One region of the Shewanella sp. SW1 genome, then DNA from elsewhere that is predicted to be linked to it. Evidence: riboswitches for the same ligand, from Rfam matches in the RefSeq annotation. Region 1 holds a riboswitch; the other holds the start of a gene.
The links. Region 1 has a riboswitch for thiamine pyrophosphate ahead of thiC (phosphomethylpyrimidine synthase ThiC). Riboswitches for the same ligand answer to the same signal wherever they lie in the genome.

Region 1 (7,806 bases):
AAGTGATGAGCTGATGTCTCAGCACTAAATGCTGTTTCATGGGCAGTAACAGTGCACTGCGGCGCTAAGCCTTTGAGCTTTTGCTTGGCAACTCGCGCCTTATTGAGTCCAATGTCGGCATCGGTGAATAGCAATTGTCTTGGTAGATTCGAAACTTCAACCTTATCCATGTCGATTAAGGTCAAGTTGCCAATGCCAGCACAAGCCAGATACTGCGCCGCCAATTGCCCTAAGCCGCCAAGCCCTACAATAACAACGCTGGCGTCGACCAATTGCAATTGCCCTGCCTCACCGACCTCTGGCAATAAGACTTGCCGAGAATAACGCATGAAATCTGAATCACTGAGTGTATGAGCGCTTTGTGTACCGTCGCAAAGAACCTCTGCGTGAGCAAGCGGTTGGTTTTTACTCATGCTTAGCAACCAACTCATGCTTTACAGCCAGTTCTTCAGACAAGCTACATTGCTCCCAAGCTTGGCTCAACTCTGCAAACGCTGCGACTGGATCCTGAGCCTCGGTTATGGCGCGCACCACAGCAATATTGCCCACCCCAGTGGCTTTCACCTTTGCCAGATTAGCTAAGTCGATGCCGCCAATGGCGACCAAGGGATAGTGGTCTTGGAGTAACGCCACATAATGTTTAAGTTTTGCGAGCCCTTGGGGCGCCGAAGGCATTTGCTTCGTCGTGGTTGGGAATATATGCCCAAGCGCTATGTAGGATGGCGAGTATTGATGCGCCAGTAGCAACTCAAAATAACTGTGGCTGGATACACCTAATGCGAGCCCAGCCGACTGAATGGCCGCTAAGTCGGTAACGGCGAGATCTTCTTGGCCTAAATGTACCCCAAAGGCATGATGCTTTATAGCTAACTGCCAGTGATCATTAATAAAAAGCTGAGCATTAAAATGCTTACCTAAGGCAATGGCCGTTTGAATTTGTGCTTCTAATTCAGAGCCAACCAACTCAGACTTACCTGACTCACATTTGCCTAAATCAGATTCGGCTAGCACTGCACTAGATAACTCGCTGATGTCGGTTTTTATCCGTAACTGCACGGTTTTAACGCCCGCAACTAACAAACTTTTCAGCATGGTTAAATCACTCACCACGGGATAAACACCAAGATCGGCATCGAGCACTTTAAAACCGTGGGCTGAAATGTATTGCGGCAGCGTCGAGGCTATTCTTACCTGAGCGGTTGCCTGATCTGTTGCAGATAAAACTGTTGCAACTAAATCACTTCTGACATCAAGATGTTGATTGAGGTGATGACTTATAAAATTGCCATCACACAGATTTATCTTGGCATAGCGGGACAAGTCATTGGGCCACCCCGTACGGGCCAACGGCCCTGGACCTTGCCCTAAACCAATCGCCGAGCTTAAGCCTTGACTCACATAGGCTTTTGCAACAACCACCGCATCTTGCAATACAAAACCCTGCGCTAACACGGCGGCAATGGCCGATGACAAAGTACAGCCGCTACCATGGTTATGACGGGTATTAACACGCTGACTTGCCAACCAGAAACGCCCATTTTGATGCAGCTCAGAGCTAGCGCGTACTTGATGGCAAACCAGATAATCCTCGGCAAGCTCAAAATCCCAGCCGTTGCTATCGAGAGTGCTAACATGAACGTTAGCCTGAGTTTGAGCATGAGTGTTATCGTGAGTTTTAGTATGAGTATCATCAAGAATATCAGTGCTGCCAAAGCTCACATCGCCCCCTTTAGCGAGCACATTGCAATCTAAACTTTGGGATAAAGCCTGTGCTGCAGCAACGAACTGCGATTTGGTCGAAACATCACTGTGAGTTAACCGCCCAAGTTCGAGCACGTTGGGCGTGATAAGTTCGATTAAGCCTCTGAAAGGCTTGAAATCTAAAGCTGATTTGGCCGTACTTTTTATATCCTGACTGTTATCTACTGCTAATGCATCACCACAACTGGCGACCATCACAGGATCGACAATCACAGGCACTGATGGATAGTGGATTTTAAAACTCGCGATCCAATCTGCCAGCAATGCGACTTGAGATTGATCTGCCAGTAAGCCGATTTTGATCGCTTTGGGTGGCAAGTCTGAAAGTAAAGTGGTCAACTGAGCCATTAACATCGCCGCAGATACGGGCTCGACTAAAGTGACCGCCACTGAGCTTTGCGCCGTCACTGTGGTGATCACGCTGCAACTGTGACAGCCCAAATCTTGAATCGTGGCCAAGTCCGCCTGAATACCGGCACCGCCGCCGCTGTCTGAACCGGCTATAGTCCAGACAAACGCGGGGCGCTCGGTATTCATGGGCAATTTCCCCCCATGAATACCCAGCATAATTAGGCTTCCTCAGCTTCGGCGACAAGCTTATCTTTTACCTGCTTGTCTATCACCTGATAGATCTCGGCGCCCGAGGCAGCAAATTGTGCCGATTTTAGCGCCATTGCCGCCTCCAACTCCTGCGGCGTCTTGATTGTGACTTGCATAGCTTGGGCAGCCGCTTCAACTTGCTCCGCCTTCGCTTGTGCCGCCTCTAAGCCAGCGGCATAGGCGCGAACATCTTGGGTGATTTTCATCGAACAAAATTTAGGGCCACACATAGAGCAAAAATGCGCGACTTTAGCGGATTCCTGCGGTAAAGATTCATCGTGATAAGCACGCGCGGTTTCAGGATCGAGTCCTAAATTATATTGATCTTCCCAGCGGAATTCGAAACGCGCCTTTGCCAGCGCATTATCACGAATTTGCGCACTCGGATGACCTTTCGCCACATCGGCGGCGTGGGCAGCAATCTTATAAGCAATCAAACCTTGCTTAACATCTTGTTTATTCGGTAATCCTAAATGTTCTTTTGGCGTGACATAACACAACATAGCGCAGCCGTACCAAGCGATCATGGCCGCACCTATGCCGGAGGTAAAATGATCATACCCAGGTGCGATATCGGTGATTTGTGGGCCAAGCGTGTAAAAAGGCGCTTCATCGCAGTGAGCTAACTGCTTGTCCATGTTCTCTTTAATGAGCTGCATCGGGATATGTCCCGGTCCTTCGATAATGGTTTGTACGTCGTATTCCCACGCGATTTTGACTAGCTCACCTAAGGTTTCAAGCTCTGCAAACTGGGCGGCATCATTAGCGTCGGCAATCGAGCCTGGACGCATACCATCACCTAAGGACAGGGATACATCGTAGGCGACGCAAAGCTCACAGATCTCACGAAAATGGCTGTAGAGGAAGTTTTCCTTGTGATGACTCAGGCACCATTTGGCCATGATTGAACCGCCGCGGGAAACGATCCCAGTAACGCGTTTAGCCGTCATCGGCACATAACGTAGCAGTACACCAGCATGAATCGTAAAGTAATCAACACCTTGCTCAGCTTGTTCAATCAAGGTATCGCGAAACACTTCCCAGGTTAAATCCTCTGCCACGCCGTTCACTTTCTCCAGCGCTTGATAAATCGGCACTGTGCCGATGGGCACTGGTGAGTTGCGGATGATCCACTCGCGGGTTTCGTGAATATAACGACCCGTGGATAAATCCATGACAGTATCTGCACCCCAACGGGTTGACCAGACAAGCTTTTCCACTTCTTCCTCGATGGAAGACGTCACCGCCGAGTTACCGATATTGGCGTTCACTTTCACCAGAAAATTACGCCCGATAATCATAGGTTCGGCTTCGGGATGGTTAATATTCAGCGGAATAATCGCGCGGCCACGGGCAACTTCGGCGCGGACAAATTCGGCGGTAATCGGTTCGCCGACTAAGGCACCAAAGGCTTCGCCCTTGGCTTTACGATTGAGGATTTCATCCTGTACTTGCGCAAGTGCCATGTTCTCGCGGATCGCCACATATTCCATTTCTGGCGTGATAATCCCTTGACGGGCATAGTGTAATTGACTGACTCGTTTGCCCTGCAGCGCTCTGCATGGGCGGACAATGGCACTCGAGCCAGCCTCAAAACGCAGATGATCTAAACCGTCGTCGGCAAGTCTTTGTTGGGTAAAGTCTGAGGTCGCGCAGGATAATTGCTCTGTGTCGTTGCGGGCTAGAATCCAGTTTTGTCTTAATTTACCAAGGCCTAGACGCACATTGATGTCGGCCTCAGGATCGGAATAAGGTCCGGCGCAATCGTACACGCGGATTGGCGGATTTTTTTCCATGATGGGCGCATCATCTGTGCCGCCGACCAAGGTGTCAGTCTGCAGAATTTGCCGCATGCCAACGCGAATATCGGCACTGGAACCCTCGAGATAAATCTTTTGTGAATTAGGATGTTGCAGTGGCGCTAGCGTATCGATAAAGGCTTGGGCCTGCGCACGGGTTTCGCGGCGACTCGGCGCCTGAGGCACGATTGATTGACTAGACTCAGTCGATTTATTAGGGATTGTCGATTCTGGCGCTGTGATTTCTATCGCACTGGCAGCTACAGCTGGGTTTGGGTTTGAACTGGACATAAGCAATCTCACGTTAAAAAATGGAGTTGCTTGTCTGGAGAATTGAGTTGTTGATAGCTGGGCATGGCAATCAATTTTTGTGGCCAACACTGGCTTCAAAAATTGAGTTACCCTGCTCAATAACGATTAAATCTAAACATTAAGGCTTAAAACACTGCTGAGTTAACAGGTGTTCAAGCCGTCTATTTTGGCGATTTAATGTGTGTTATTACGCTTGTTTCCTTCGCAGGTTTTAACCTGATCAGGTTCAACGGATCCCGAATAAACGGTCTCAGCCAAGAGGCACTCCGACAAGATGAGTGCGCAGTATAGACAGAAGCGGCAGCAACAAACAAGGAAAAAAGCAATTAAAAATCTTAACCACCAATCCAAAATAAAGATTCATAATTAATTGTTTTTAATTGATTAAATAAAATTAAACTAAAAAAGCTATAATTAGAATGAAAATAAATCATAAAAGAAAGTCACTATTTATGGGGTTTGAGCATCATTTTGTTTAATCGAGATTGAATGGCATCATCAATAACTTGATTGATTTTTTTGCCACTGCAGTTAATGGGAAAACCTAAATTTTCGGCGTTAGGATTAACTTGAGTGCCGACTTGTACCACGCGATAACAAGTATCCCCTTTACGCACAATACGATTTGGGTCTAAGGGTAAATCTAAACTCGTTGTGCCACCGAAATCATCGGCGTTAGGGACAAATAGCACCTCCATCTCTGGGCTCATTTCACTCATATTCGATTTCCGGGTGAACTTATCGGCCTGTTCAATGACGAGAGCATCGAGCGCTTGCTCGCGCTGACGTTCAAAATATTGCTGGGTGAATAAACTCATGCTTGAGCTTGTCGCTATTGTGCTCTCACCTTCTGCTGCGGGCGAACTCTTAGCGCCAAGCTGCGGCTTCATTTCTGTGGTATCAAGCGTATTAGTTGGTTTTTTTGCCGTCACTTCCGCGGGCTGTACTTCACTTTGGGCACTTGATTGAGTTTTCTTTGATTGAGATTGGCTCGATTGAGTGATGTTCGGTTTAACCGTATCTGGGTTCACTTTTTCCGACTCTACTTTTTCAGAGACGGCCTTTTCGGGTGCTATTGTTTCAGGCATGACCTTTTCAAGTATTGGCAGAGGCTTCACTTGAGTTTGAGGTGTGGGAACAATTGTAGGCGTAACAGAACTTGTCGCTTCAGTCTTATCCTCGGCCTTGATCTCAGTTTTGGACTCCGAGGTTTCGGCTTTCTCTACCGCGGGAGCATAAATAAAGTAAGCCTTGATCGCTGTCACTTTAGGGCCACGGCTTTCTGTTTCAGTTAATCCAAAGGGATTTAACTGCGGGCGCCACAAAATGCAGATAAGTAAAAATAAACACGCATGCACTAAGAGCACAAAAAATAACAAACTGAATCCTTTGAAATACGGCTGACGAGCACGCAAAACGGATCCCGTCCCCAATCCCTGAGCACTAGTTTGTATCGTCCTAAACAGTTCAGGTTTGGATTCAGATTCAGCAACCAATTTATCTTGATGTTGATCTTGATGTTCAGCATGGATTTCTTGCAGTACCAAATCTTGGGCTTGCTCTTGGTCTATAGATTGGGTGCCATGCTCAGTGACTAAAAGGCCTGCACCGCTATTGAACGCTGACGGCTCGGCATCAGTGGTAAAAACAGGCGTTTGAGCAGTATCCAGATCACCGAAGTGATGATCAAATGCAATAAAAGACTCACCTTCTGGCGATGTGACCGAAAAAAGCAAAGCACTATCAGCATCATCTCCAATCGCTATCGCTGTAGGAGATGCTGTCAATAAAGGCGCGGCCTTGGGTTGATGTTGAAAAGGCAAAATCCATCCTTAGGTTTTGTATAGTATCCATTGATTTCAATGATGCTTAACGTGGAACGATTACACTCTAATCAATATCAATCCAATATCGGGTTGGTGAATATTGAAAGCGAATTACCCAATAATTGCATTTACTTACGAGTGCTCAACGCAGATTAGAGGAGGCAAACAGAGCAAAGTTCAATGCGAATGCAACCTGCTACAAGCACAGTACTTTACGCCAGTGCTTGATAAGTCACTTGCCAGTTAAGACAAATAAGGCTGGGAATTGGGATCATAATCGCGCTAAATTGAATGTTAAATCTCACGTTTTGAAGCGAGTAGCATCATCAATGCGATGCACTGATGGGAGTGCAAGACAGCATTAAAAATCTAAAAGATGAAAAATAGAAGCCAACCATAAATTTAAGCTTACAAGTGTACGCTTAAATATGGTGATTTATTTTTCTAACTGATAGACTCAGTCATTATCGTTTACGAGTGTGTATCTACCATGTCGAGTCAAAGTGTTACCGAACAGCCAAACACAGTTAAAAACCTGGTAAAATCTGGACCATATAGTATCAAAGAAGAGATCGCTAACAGTGTATCCCATGGCCTAGGTGTCATTGCGGGGATTGTGGCATTGGTGCTCATGCTGCTTAAAGGTCAAGATCACCTAACGCCAATTCAACTTACGGGCGTAACCATTTATGGTGCGAGCATCATAGTGCTTTTCCTATGCTCGACGTTATATCACAGCGTTAGCCATTCAGGCTGGAAACATAAACTGAAGATCGCCGATCACTGCGCTATTTACTGTTTAATTGCAGGAACTTACACACCTTTGATGCTGATAAGCTTACAAGGCACGCAGTCGATAGTGATTTTAACGGCCATTTGGTCGCTTGCAATTGGTGGGATCCTATTTAAGACGTTATTTATTCACAAATTCAAAAAGTTAAGCCTAGTGTTGTATCTCGCTATGGGTTGGCTATGTGTTACTGTGATGGGCGATTTAACGGCGGCGATGTCAGAGGTAGGCTTTAATCTATTAATCTTAGGCGGGTTATTTTACACCTTAGGAGTTGTGTTCTACGTCGGTAAACGCATTCCATTCAACCATGCCATTTGGCATTTGTTTGTGCTCGGCGGTGCCATGAGTCACTTTCTGTGTATATATCTGACTGTTATTTAAATGACTATGATTTAACTGATGGTAATATAACTGGCTCTGATTTAAATGACTGTGACTTAACAGATGGTGATTCAGCTGGCTCTGATTTAAATGACTGTGATTTATCTATGGGTCAAAGCTAAAAGTCGTTAATTATCTATTCATGCACTTCCTCGAACACTCTCTCAAACACTGCAATCAAGTACGGCTATTCAATTCAGTAAACAGCGACGCTAATAGCGTCGCTTGTTCTTCTCTGCCACACTGGCGCCAAAGCGCAATAATACATTCTGCAGTACACAAACCCCCTTCTTGCTGATTACGCCGCAATATAAAGGCGGATTCTGGCATAAGT
Region 2 (7,806 bases), on a different contig from region 1:
GCCATCAGTTTTCTCGCCAATTTTATTATGGCGGGCTTTGCGACCCAATTTGGGATGTTGATTGAACCCATAGCTGAGAAATTTGCCGCTAATGTTAACGAAGTTGCATCAATTTTTTCATTGCTTAATGGCGGTGCACTCGCGGGAACGATTGCTGCATTTTTCTTTATTGAAAAAATGGGTATCAAAAGAATGACCTTGATAAGTTACAGTCTGGTTGCTCTTTCTGCTCTGGCTTTACATCTAACCAGTTCCCTACAAGTTGTGATGGTAGCAATGACCTTAATTGGTTTTTGTGGCGGTATCGGTCTATGTATTGCTGGTACGATTGTGGTGTCTGTGTGGCAAGAGAAATTACAAAGCACAATGTTAGTGGTGCAAGATGCAACGTTTAATATTGCAGGCGTTATTTTTCCATTGATAACGACTTATGCATTAACAAATTCATTATCATGGAGTTATAGCTATTTAGCCGTAGGTTTAGTGGCGTTCGGTACAGTCATTATTACCTTGTTCACTCATTTCTCTATTTGCGAGCAATCTTCTACAACACAAGAGAAACAACAGTCTGAATGGAATCTCGGTATTATTAGTGGAGGTATTGGTTTATTTTTAGGAATGTTGGCTTTATATACTTTTTTAACTTGGGCACCTTTATTTGTAAAACAAAAATTTGATATTCCGTTTGAAGATGCCGGTAATATTATTACCCAGTATTGGTCCGCTGCGCTAATTGGGGCGTTAATTTCGACTGTGATTGTGACTCGTGTAAAAATTCACCATTTCTTAGTCGGTATTATTGCTTTAGCTATGGTGATCACCGCTGCCATTGTCAGTACCAATAATCTTAATTGGATAGCTTATTTAACCTATGGTTACGGTTTTGTGTGTGCCGCGCTTTATAATGCATTTATTGCTTATGGCGTGTCTTTTGTAAAAAAAGCCAGCAGCAAAAATGTGTCATATATTCTTATTAGCGGAAGTGCTGGGGCGATGTTTAGCCCAGCCATCAGTTCTTTCTTTGAACGTATTATCGGATTACAAACAGTGATGTATGTGATACCTCTGCTTTACGCAGCGATATTTATGCTATTGATCGTTTCAAGTCGGATGAAATCGGCTATGGAACAACACTCGCCATCCGTAAGTTAATTTACCTGTGCATCCATCCCACACTCGGTTGTTAAATTAAGTCGAGTGTGGGTTATGTTGAAAGCGGTTATATACCTGCTTCAACAAATTTCTTGAGTGCGTTGAGATTACAAATCCGAATGCCATCTTTTTTCCGCTCAATTAAGCCTCGTTCCTCAAGATTTTGTAGCGCCCGACGGTAGACTCGGTCGGTAGTGCCAAATCGTTCAGCCTCTAAATAACGTTTACTAAAGCCATCTACGGGCAAGTCATTTAAGTATTCATGGTAAATATCAAATGCCACGTTATAACTGATGGGATAGAGCAGTCGCCGAGTAAAAATATCCACTGTGTCTTGGTAGTCAATCGCAATTGCACTAGCGAAAAATAGCGCGAGTTGAGGGTGTTGACCGAGGCAATGTTGCAGTTTTTCAGCGCTAATCAACATGATTTCTAAGGGTTCACTGGCAATAATGTCTAGTTGACAATGGTACTGGGTGAAGAACTCCATTTCGCCAAACAGCTGTGAATCACAATCAATAGTACCTAATTGAAAACACCGACCATTTCTCGCGGTATGGCCGAGTGATACGCGACCTTGCTTCACCAATACAAGTGATGCCATCGCTTCCCCCTGCGTCATGAGGTGAGCGCCTTTTTTGAGCATTTTTATTTCGCTGATGCAGCTAAGTACAACCGCTTCAATAAGTGGATAGTCTTGCTCCCATCGCTGGCTATAACGTCCTTTCGATAAAGGTTTTAGCTGCATCGACTATGATCCTCTTACTGTGTTCGAAATTGCGACCTTCTATAGCATTATCATGATAGGCGGTCAAATGGACGAAAGGATTTAGGCGGCTACTAAAGATATTTTCATCATACGGACTGAAGGGCAGTGGTTTTCGCGACATTTAATTGAATCGCAGAGATAAGAGTGCCCACTTTTTATTTCCGTCATGTATACTAGGCGCCGCCAAGGGGTGTTTGTTGTGCATTAATGTTACTCTGATTTTAACGTTAACGGCTGCAAACTGAGATGTCATCTGACGAACCCTTAGAACCTGATCCGGCTAATACCGGCGTAGGAATGGGCCAATCAACAGCACACTTCTGAATCGCTTATTCGTTGCCGGATCTCAAACATTATATTTGAGGTCCTATGTCAAACCGTAAAACGTCAAACCATCAATCTCCATTTTCAACCGTATCGCCAAGCTTATTTTTAGCCCGAGCGCCGCTGGCGTTAGCCATCGCCGCAGCGCTGAGCACCCCTGTTTTTGCACAAACCGACGCTATCGATAAACCCGATCCCAGCACTGAGATGGAAGTCATGGTGGTGACGGCGGATTTTCGCAGTTCAAGCTTAGAAAAAATGCCCTCCAGCATTACCGTTATCGACAGTCAAAAAATTCAAGATGAAAGTGCGCAACACTTTGAAGATCTGCTTAATTCTATCGCCAATTTTAACTGGTCAGGTGGAAGCTCTCGGCCGAAATATTTTCAAATTCGCGGTGTAGGGGAGCAGGAGCAATACCAAGGCGCACCTAATTCTTCCGTGGGTTACATCATAGATGATATCGATTTATCCGGTATTGGCATGGTGTCGAGCATGTACGATTTACAGCAGGTCGAAGTGCTTCGTGGACCGCAGGGGACGCGTTATGGCGCGAATGCCTTAGCGGGATTGATTTATCTGAAGAGTAACGATCCAACTGATGTGTTTGAGCATGGCGGCGAAGTGTCGTTAGGCGATGATGATTTACGCACTTTTAGTGGTTTCAGTTCTGGCCCATTAACGGATTCTGGCAAGCTGCTTTATCGTGTGTCAATGCAGCAACATCAGCAAAATGGTTACCACGATAACTTGTATTTAGACCGTGATGATACAAATGGTCGCGATGAATTCAGCGGCCGCGCTAAGCTGCGCTGGTATGCGACAGATGATTTGCAGTTTGATTTAACTGTGCTGCATGCCGATTTTGATAATGGCTATGATGTCTGGAGTTTAACCAATTCACCAACCCAGACAACATCGGATCAACCGGGTGTTGATAGCCAGCGCACCACAGGCGCGGGTTTTAAAGCGATCTATTCCGGCGCAGAAAACTTCGAATTAACTTCGTTAACCTCTTTTGCGAATACCGATCACCATTACAGTTACGATGGTGATTGGGCTAACTCAGAATATTGGGCCTCTAAGCAATGCAATGATGACAATGGCAATCTGGCGCCGTGTCAATACGATTATTTTTGGGATAAAACGGGTCAGCGTAAAACCGTGTCGCAAGAGTTTCGCTTAAGTTCTACCGAGCAGGGCCGTATTTTTGCAGAAAGTACTGATTGGTTGCTTGGTGTGTATGCCATGAATCTGAAAGAAGATAACCAATTGTATTCTGAGTACAATACTTCGCTAGATGAAGTCTTAGACTCAGAGTATGAGGCGACAAACTATGCACTGTTTGGCCAGCTTGATACGGATTTGGGCTCAAATTATGCTTTATCTGTGGGTCTACGTTTAGAGCGTCGCAACAGTCATTACTCTGATACGAATAACGATAATTTCGACCCGAGCGAAACCATGTGGGGCGGTCATATTGCTGTGAGTAAAGTGCTGAACGACTCACACAATGCTTATATCCGAGTCGCACGCGGTTACAAGGCGGGCGGTTTCAACATGACTTTGCCCGTCGAATTGAACGATAAAAAAGAGTTTAGTACTGAGACGCTCTATAACTATGAAATCGGCCTTAAATCCCATTGGTTAGCGGGACTTATCGATACTAATTTGGCGCTGTTCTATATGGACAGACAAGATCAACAGGTGGCTGCATCACAGCAAGATCCCGATAAACCACAGCGTTTTATCTTGTTCACTGAAAATGCAGGCAGTTCGAATAACTATGGCGCTGAGTTAGATGCAACCTGGTATGCCACCGATAATCTGCAAGTTTACTCAAGCTTAGGTTGGTTAGAAACGGCCTACGGTGACTACCAGTATCAGGATAAATATGGCACTGAGGTGGATTTAACTGGCCGCGATCTTGCCCATTCTCCACATCTTACCTACAGCCTTGGCGGGACTTATCGTGCCAATTCGGGTTGGTTTGCTAACCTGAATCTTAGCGGTAAGAGTGAATTCTATTATTCAGACAGCAATGAATCCCGCTCTGAACCCTACACTATCGTCAATGCCCGCGTAGGTTATGAGGCGAGCGCATGGTCGGCATATTTATGGGGACGCAATCTGTTTAATGAAGAATACGGTGTGCGTGGCTTCTATTTTGGCAATGAGCCAGATAACGGTTGGGCGGAAAAGCAATATATTCGTTACGGCGATCCGCGTCAGATTGGCGTAACCTTTAACGTTAAGTTTATGTAATAGCTCATTTTAAAATGAGCATAATCATTTAAGTGTTAACTGAACTGTAGCCCAGTATTTGGGCTACAGCCTTACTTCAGAATATCAAGGAATTAAAATGAAACTGACCGCAGAAATTAGCATGTATCCCTTTAATGAAAATTACCTCGATCCTATCAAGTGGTTTATTGGCCGCGTGGATAGCTATCCCAATATCGAGCGCGTGACTAATGCGATGGCTACTCAAGTGTGCGGCGATTATTTAGATGTGATGACTATGCTGGCGACTGAGATGCAAGCGGCCCATGAGAAGTGGGGCAAGGCAGTATTTGTGTGTAAGTTTATCGGTGGTGAGCTGAATTTAGCCCACAGCGAATAATGATTGACCGCCATGTAAGCGACATATAGGCAATGAGAACAACACTATGACAGATTTATGGTTAACCTTGGTCGAGAGCGTTAATACGGCCTTTGGTGAAGTCCATGTGATGACCGTATGGGAAGCCCTCGCGGTATTGTTGGCGATGGCATATTTACTGCTGGCGATGAAGGCCAGTGTGTGGTGCTGGGCGGCGGCCTTTGCCAGTACCGCCATTTACACTGTGTTGTTTTGGAAGGTGTCGCTACTGATGGAGTCTGTGCTTAACGTCTATTACATGGCGATGGCGCTCTATGGATATTGGCTCTGGACCCAAGGTGGTGATAAGCATCAAGGCGTAAAAGTGACCACTTGGCCATTGAAAACCCATTTAAAGTTGATCGCAGCGACGGGCGTGATTTCGCTTTTGGTTGGTCACGGTATGGCGACGTATACCCAAGCCGCATTCCCGTATCTAGATGCGGCGACAACCTGTTTCGCCGTGATGACGACTTATTTAGTAGCAAAAAAGGTACTTGAGAATTGGCTTTATTGGGTGGTTATTGACATAGTGTCGATTTACCTTTATCTCAGCAAAGGCTTGATGCTGACATCCTTGTTATTCGTGCTTTATGTGGGTCTGGCGGTCGTGGGGTATTTCCTGTGGCGAACCGCGTTAGCCGATGCCCGTGAAGCTAATACCTTGAAGTTACTCAGTTAATGCTCGATATAAACGCCTCGATGCAACGCTCAGCAGGCGAGCCATTCAAAGCACTTTACCCCATACTCAAAAGTGCTGGGCTAGTTAACGTGTTAAGTATTCATGAGCTTGCGGGCGGCTTAAGTAATCATAATTATAAAATCACTACGCCCACAGGCAGTTATGTTCTGCGGGTGAATGCCGATGCGGCGGACAGTTTTTGCAACCGCCAGCAGGAGCGTTTTTACTGGCAGCAATTGGCTCAAGCTAAACTTGCTCCTGAACTGTTGTGGGTGAGCGAAGATGAGCGTTATTACCTCAGTGATTTTATTGAAAGTGATTATATTGAAAGTGACGATATTGAAAACGAAGGCTTAATCCACTGGCCAGCGTTAGAGCGCCAAACGAGTGCTGCTGATTTTGTGCTGGGGCAATCGACGTTTAATTATTTACAGTATCCGGCAGCAGAACAAGAAACGCATCCTAACCAAGCCCATTGTTTGCTATTGGCGTTATTGCTGCAATTACGCGATCTGCCTACAGGGCCTTATGATATTAGTATCACTGAGCAGTGGCAGGAATATCACCAGCAAATGCTTGCCTATCAGGCTTCTGCAACATTTCGTGAGCCAGTATTAAGGCGAGCTGTGCCATTGAAGCAGGGTAGTGATATTGGTTATAGCAATACTCGTGATTGGAATGAGCGGGTGGCTAAGCTGCTTGCAATTCAAATCGAAATTAAACATTGGTGTGATGAGTTAGCAGCCTGCATAATCAAGCCGCAGTTTTGCCATCGCGATCTTAATCCCCATAATTTGTTACTTAAAAATAACCGCTTGTGTTGTATTGATTTTGAGTATGCGACGGCGTCGCATCCACTGTGTGAGTTGGCTGTAGTGTTAGCGACACATGCGTTAACGCCCTATCAGCAAAGTGTGTTGGTGAAACAGTATCTGAGTGGACATCCTTATGTTACTGCACAAGCCGTAACGGCAGTGCCTGCTGCCATTGACATGTATTGGGTATTTGCTTGCTACTGGGCATTATTGATGGCAGCGCAAACAGAACCCAGTCGTAGCGCCGACTACCTTGCTTGGTTTGATTGCTTCTGGCCGCTGATCACCCCCAAATAGTCATTATTGCGTGTGCTTAGTTTCCATCTGATGATAATGGCTCATTCCCTTATGGCATTGACCGCGCTATGGTGGGACATGCGGGTAGAACATACTGAAAACCTTTATTAGACAAACTTGTTTGATATAAAAAGCAACTTTATATAGTCTCAAGCGTCTTATTAGCAACAATTCTAGGATGGATTATTCAGTATGAAAAAAGGCGTGATGCTACTTGTGTGTCTCTTAGGCTTAAGCGCCTGCTCCACTAAATTCAGTTACCATTTCCTCGACTGGGCCATCGGCTGGGAGCAAGAGGATTATGTTACCTTAGATAAATCTCAGCAAAAGGCATTTGATGCCCTCATTGAAAAATTTGTCATTTGGCACCAATCCAAAGAGTTAGCTCATTATGTGGTGCAATTGACCGAAGTCGAAGGCCTCATAAAAACCAATACGTTAACGCCAGTGCTATGGGCAGACCATGTGAATATTGCTAAGCGGCATTGGTTTCGATTGTTTGAGTTCGCCTTGCCCGAGCTTCTACCTATTATAATGTCTTTGTCCGATGAACAGGTGAAGCAGATCCTCACAAAATTACGGGAGGAAGAGCAGGAGCTCGTTAAAGAATTTGCGGGAAAAACCCCTGAACAGTTACAAAAAGATGCCGATGAAAACCTTCAAACCCAATTTGATGATTGGCTTGGAAGTGTAACTGCGGAGCAAAAAGTGCTTATTCACCAATATAATCAACAGCGTTTATCTACCTTAGATATGTGGCTTGAGTACAGGCACGAATGGTTACGCCAGTTTGAGGTTGCACTGGGTCAGCGTGCCGATAAAGCATTATTAACCGAGCGTTTAACCTTGCTGATGACGCAGCCCGATGAGCTTAAGTCAGAACAACATAAAGTGTTTTTACGTAAAAATACTGAGGCATTTGGGACTTTGCTGTTGGCAATGAATGCGAGCTTATCGGAGCAGCAGTCTAAGCATTTTTATAAAAAGTTAGGTGGACTCATTCAAGATCTCAAGGAACTGAATCAGGAAGCGATTGAAAAAGAAGCCTAGGCCATGAAAGATTTATTACCTTGCTAGGGTCTATTCCTGCAAGCCAATAAATCAGCCTACTAACGACTAAATAGAG

Region 2: it holds a riboswitch for thiamine pyrophosphate, as region 1 does, so the genes downstream of both, L5M71_RS03510 (TonB-dependent receptor) here and thiC (phosphomethylpyrimidine synthase ThiC) in region 1, are expected to answer to the same signal.

The regions. Positions count from the first base shown of each region.
Region 1 is NZ_JAKKSG010000010.1:125,037-132,842, forward strand. It holds gene L5M71_RS10865 (HesA/MoeB/ThiF family protein) at 1-413, opposite strand, end outside; gene thiE (thiamine phosphate synthase) at 406-2,328, opposite strand; gene thiC (phosphomethylpyrimidine synthase ThiC) at 2,331-4,451, opposite strand; TPP riboswitch at 4,653-4,751, opposite strand; gene L5M71_RS10880 (hypothetical protein) at 4,919-6,295, opposite strand; gene trhA (PAQR family membrane homeostasis protein TrhA) at 6,789-7,472, shown strand; gene L5M71_RS23130 (pentapeptide repeat-containing protein) at 7,448-7,594, shown strand; gene L5M71_RS10890 (tRNA-uridine aminocarboxypropyltransferase) at 7,650-7,806, opposite strand, start outside.
Region 2 is NZ_JAKKSG010000003.1:58,515-66,320, forward strand. It holds gene tsgA (MFS transporter TsgA) at 1-1,152, shown strand, start outside; gene L5M71_RS03505 (Crp/Fnr family transcriptional regulator) at 1,220-1,900, opposite strand; TPP riboswitch at 2,098-2,236, shown strand; gene L5M71_RS03510 (TonB-dependent receptor) at 2,291-4,510, shown strand; gene L5M71_RS03515 (hypothetical protein) at 4,608-4,868, shown strand; gene pnuC (nicotinamide riboside transporter PnuC) at 4,915-5,568, shown strand; gene L5M71_RS03525 (phosphotransferase) at 5,568-6,680, shown strand; gene L5M71_RS03530 (DUF6279 family lipoprotein) at 6,873-7,730, shown strand.